DNA from 2 places in the Luteimonas sp. A478 genome. Region 2 is predicted to be linked to the other one. Evidence: predicted binding sites of a transcription regulator. Region 2 holds the regulator's gene; the other holds the start of a gene.
What was found. The regulator HrcA, encoded in region 2, represses chaperone genes, less so after heat shock. The targets are predictions, from matches to a motif close to TTNGCACTCNNNNNNNNNGAGTGCNAA.
Positions count from the first base shown of each region.

Region 1 (2,394 bases), on a different contig from region 2:
CGCGGCTGTACTCGGCCAGGCGCACCATGCGCGCCTTGCTGACCGCGTAGCGCGCGCTGGTGCAGTTGCGCAGCATCTGCCACAGCCAGCGGTACTGGGCCAGATCGGCGGTAGGGCGGATGGCCAGCGGGGCGTGGCGCGACAGCAGCCAGCCGATGGCCTTGGCGGGGATGCCCGGCGCGGGCCAAGGGGAAGCGTAGCCAGGTGAAACCTGGCCGGCGTTGGCGAAGCTGGTTTCCAGCGCCGGCCCGGGCTGGCGGTCGACCACGACCACCTCGTGCCCGGCCTGACGCAGGTACCAGGCGCTGGTAACGCCGACTACTCCAGAACCCAGAACCAGGATGCGCATGCTCATCTACTCTCGTGTAATGGTGACTATGCAGTTGGACCATCCAGTATATTTGCGACGGGGCAGTGATATTCCCCATTTGTTCTGGGTTCTGTGGTGAATAATCCCGGGAACACGTCTTTTGGAGGAGGCTTGTATGGCCAAGCGCGGTCTGGACCGTATCGACCGCAGGATCCTGCGCATCCTGCAGCGCGAAGGGCGCATCCCTTTCACCGAGCTGGGCGAGCGGGTCGGGCTGTCTACCACTCCCTGCGCGGAGCGGGTCCGGCGCCTGGAGCGCGACGGGGTGATCACCGGCTACCACGCCCGCGTGGCGCCACAGGCGGCGGAAGCGGCGCTGCTGGTGTTCGTGCAGATCAGCCTGGCCTACAAGTCGGGCGATATCTTCGAGGAATTCCGCCGCGCGGCGCTGAAGCTGCCGCACGTGCTCGAGTGCCACCTGGTGTCGGGTGACTTCGACTACCTGATCAAGGCGCGGATCTCGGAGATGGCTTCCTACCGCAAGCTGCTGGGCAGCACCCTGCTGACCCTGCCGTATGTGCGCGAGTCACGCAGCTATATCGTGATGGAGGAGGTGAAGGAGACGCTGGAACTGCCGTTGGAGGATTGATTGCGCTTTCTTCATCCCATTCCGGGAGAGCGGGGCTGAGACCACGCGGGGCGCCGGGGCAAGCAAAGCCGACGTCGTGTGGCTTCAGATGTCTCCGCAAGCGAGCCCCGTCGTGGCCGGGGGGCCTTCGCAGCGAAGTAAAGGAGGAGGCATCCGCCGCAGGCGGAGGCCGGGGGACATGAGCAGCGAAGGCCTCCCGGCCGCGGCGGGGCCGATCAGGTCACCGCACGCCCAAGCGAAGAAACCGCTGTTCCTCGTGTCCCCCCCGATGTCAGACGAAGGACCGGAAAATTTCCGGTCGTGGCCCTTGAAAAGAAAAAACCAGGTCCCATCTCCTGACCACGCCCGGCTCACCGGGTCTGTGCTGTCCACGGCTTTGGCACTCTGCCGGGCAGAGTGCTAATATCGCCGCCCAAATCCCAACCCGATCAATCACTTGACGAGGATCGACATGAGCAATATCAAGCCGCTTTACGACCGTGTGGTCATCAAGCGTACCGAAGAAGAAAAGATGTCGGCCGGCGGGATCGTGATCCCCGATTCCGCGACCGAAAAGCCGATCAGGGGTGAAGTTGTCGCCGTCGGCGACGGCAAGGCCCTGGACAACGGCGACGTGCGCGCCCCCAAGGTCAAGATCGGCGACCAGGTGCTGTTCGGCAAGTACAGCGGCACCGAAGTGAAGCTCGAGGGCACCGAATACCTGGTGGTCCGCGAAGACGACATCCTGGCGATCCTGGGCTGATCCAGCCCGGCGATTCCGACATCCCCCAATCACAGAATTTATTCCGGAGTTAGCAAATGGCTGCCAAGGAAATCCGTTTCGGTGAAGACGCGCGCTCGAAGATGGTGCGCGGCGTCAACACTCTCGCCAATGCCGTCAAGGCAACCCTCGGCCCGAAGGGCCGCAACGTCGTGCTCGACAAGAGCTTCGGCGCCCCGACCATCACCAAGGATGGCGTGTCCGTAGCGAAGGAAATCGAGCTGCAGGACAAGTTCGAGAACATGGGCGCGCAGATGGTCAAGGAAGTTGCTTCCAAGACCTCCGACAATGCCGGTGACGGCACCACCACCGCCACCGTGCTGGCCCAGGCCTTCATCCGCGAGGGCTCCAAGGCCGTCGCCGCGGGCATGAACCCGATGGACCTCAAGCGCGGCATTGACCAGGCCGTCCGCGCCGCAGTGGAAGAGCTGAAGAACATCAGCAAGCCCACCGCCGACGACAAGGCGATCGCCCAGGTCGGCACCATCTCCGCCAACTCCGACGAGTCGATCGGCACCATCATCGCCGACGCGATGAAGAAGGTCGGCAAGGAAGGCGTGATCACCGTTGAAGAAGGCTCAGGGCTCGACAACGAGCTGGACGTGGTCGAGGGCATGCAGTTCGACCGCGGCTACCTGTCGCCGTACTTCATCAACAACCAGCAGTCGATGTCGG
Region 1 covers NZ_JBSVRF010000005.1:187,102-189,495, reverse strand. The annotation lists gene ACW7G3_RS11375 (D-amino acid dehydrogenase) at 1-349, opposite strand, end outside; gene ACW7G3_RS11370 (AsnC family transcriptional regulator) at 486-959, shown strand; gene groES (co-chaperone GroES) at 1,411-1,701, shown strand; gene groL (chaperonin GroEL) at 1,758-2,394, shown strand, end outside.
Region 1: groES (co-chaperone GroES) is a predicted target of HrcA. The motif match lies at 1,336-1,362, and genes of this name have one in related genera.

Region 2 (2,394 bases):
TTGAGCCAGGCCTCCGCGCCCGGGGCATCGGCCAGCTCGAACCCGGCGCTCAGCTCGGCGCGTGCGGCGCCGTGCCGGACCATGCCGCTGTCCGCGCGCAGCCCCGACAGGAAACCGAGCGCATCGACCAGAAGGGACTTGCCGGCGCCGGTTTCGCCGGAAATGACCGTCAGCCCAGGCCCGAATTCCATTTCGGTAGCGCTGGCAACGGCGAAATCACGGATGGAGAGATGGGTCAGCATATCGGCATGATTGTGCAGTGCAGGGCGCCCCGCGGCCAAGCCCGGTGTGCACAGGATCGCGGTGCCCGGTCGCAGCGCCTGCGATTGCGGGCGGATGGCTGATCATGGCCGATCTCCGGGACCTGGCTGCACCGGCTCAAGCGGGACGGTATATCTTGGCGGCATGAGCCCTCGCACTGAAGCCCCGTCCGGACATGATCTTGACCCGCGTTCGCGGCAGCTGCTGCGCACCCTGATCGCGCGCCATATCCGTGATGGCGAACCGGTGGGGTCGCAGACCCTGTCGCGTCACTCGGGGCTGGAAGTCAGTCCGGCGACCATCCGCAATATCCTGGCCGACCTGGAGGAGGCTGGGTTCCTGAGCGCCCCGCACACCTCCGCCGGTCGCGTGCCCACGGCGCAGGGGTATCGGGTTTTCGTCGATTCGCTGCTGCAGCTCAAGCCGCTGCCCGAAGCGGAGCAGGCCAGGCTGCGCAGTGGGCTTGCCACCGGTGCGGGGACGCAAACACTGCTGGACAGCGCCTCGGAACTGGTCTCCGCCATGACCCGCTTCGTGGGTGTAGTGAGCGTGCCACGACGCGAGCGCTTCGCGTTCCGCCACATCGACTTCGTGCCGGTGGACGCGCAGCGGGTGATGGCGATCCTGGTCTTTGCCGATCATGAAGTGCAGAACCGGTTGATCCAGACCCGCCGCAACTGGGAGCCCGGCGAGCTGGAGCGCGTGGCCAATTACCTCAATGCCAACTTCGCGGGGATGTCACTGGCCGATATCCGCGCTGCCCTGGTGCGCGATATGAGGACAGCCCGGAGCGAAATGGAGGCGCTGCTGGCCCAGACCGTGGAGCTGGCCGAACAGGCGCTCAGCAGCGATGACGAGGATATGGTGGTGAGCGGACAGAGCCGTCTCATCGGTCTGCAGGACCTGTCCGACCTGGAACGGCTGAGGGAGCTGTTTGAGGCCTTCTCAAGCAAGCGCGAGATCCTGCAACTGCTCGAGCGCACCGCCAAGGCCCCCGGCCTGGGCATCTTCATTGGCGAGGAAACCGGGCTTGCGCCATTGGAAGGCGTATCGCTGGTGACCGCCAGCTACGGCGCTGGCGGACAGGTGCTCGGCGTCCTGGGCGCGATCGGTCCGACCCGGATGGCCTATGACCGGGTGATCCCGGTGGTGCAGGCCACTGCTGGAGCGCTTGGCGCCGCGCTGGAAAGAGCCCGGGGCGACTGACTGGGCCTTGAATCCCTCATACGCGGACCCCATTGCTCCGCCAACGGCGGCAAAACGACCGCCACGGGACCAGAAATGAACCAGGAATCCGCAAAGGACAAGGACACCCGGCACGGTCCGGGTGACGAAAGTGGGGTGCAGGACGGGGAGCAGGCCGCGTCCCTGCAGGAACAGGTGGAAATGCTGAAGGCCGAGCTGGAGCAGCTGCAAGCCCAGACGCTGCTGGAGCGCGCCGACCTGGAAAACCAGCGCAAGCGCATGGCGCGGGAGGTCGAATCCGCCCGCCGCTTCGCCAACGAGCGACTGCTCGCCGACATGCTGCAGGTCTTCGACAGCCTGGAGGCCGGCCTGGCCAGCGCGACGGAAGACGATCCGCTGCGTGCGGGCGTGGAGCTGACCCTGCGTCAGCTCGGCAAGGTGACTGCCAGCTTCGGCCTGACCGAGGTGGCCCCGGCCCCCGGGGATGCGTTTGACCCGGAGCACCACCAGGCCATGAGCATGGCTGCGGTGGCAGGGATCCCGCCCGGCGCGGTGGTCCAGCTGTTCCAGAAGGGCTACGTGCTCAACGAGCGCCTGCTGCGCCCGGCGATGGTGGTCGTGGCGCCGTCATAAGCCGGTTTCGCGGGGAGAAAAGCCCTGCCAAAGCCGGCTCCGGACTTGAAGCCCGGCCAGCCGCCCCCAGATAAAACCCATCGGCGGCCTTGCCGCCCCACTCCAGTTAAGAATTCAGGATCCAGAGGGAACCATTCATGGCAAAAATCATCGGCATCGACCTGGGCACGACCAACTCGTGCGTGGCGATCATGGAAGGCGGCAAGGCCAAGGTCATCGAGAACAGCGAGGGCGACCGCACCACGCCTTCCATCGTCGCCTACAGCAAGGACGGCGAGGTACTGGTGGGCGCCTCGGCCAAGCGGCAAGCCGTCA
Region 2 covers NZ_JBSVRF010000001.1:444,350-446,743, forward strand. The annotation lists gene recN (DNA repair protein RecN) at 1-242, opposite strand, end outside; gene hrcA (heat-inducible transcriptional repressor HrcA) at 406-1,467, shown strand; gene grpE (nucleotide exchange factor GrpE) at 1,543-2,079, shown strand; gene dnaK (molecular chaperone DnaK) at 2,217-2,394, shown strand, end outside.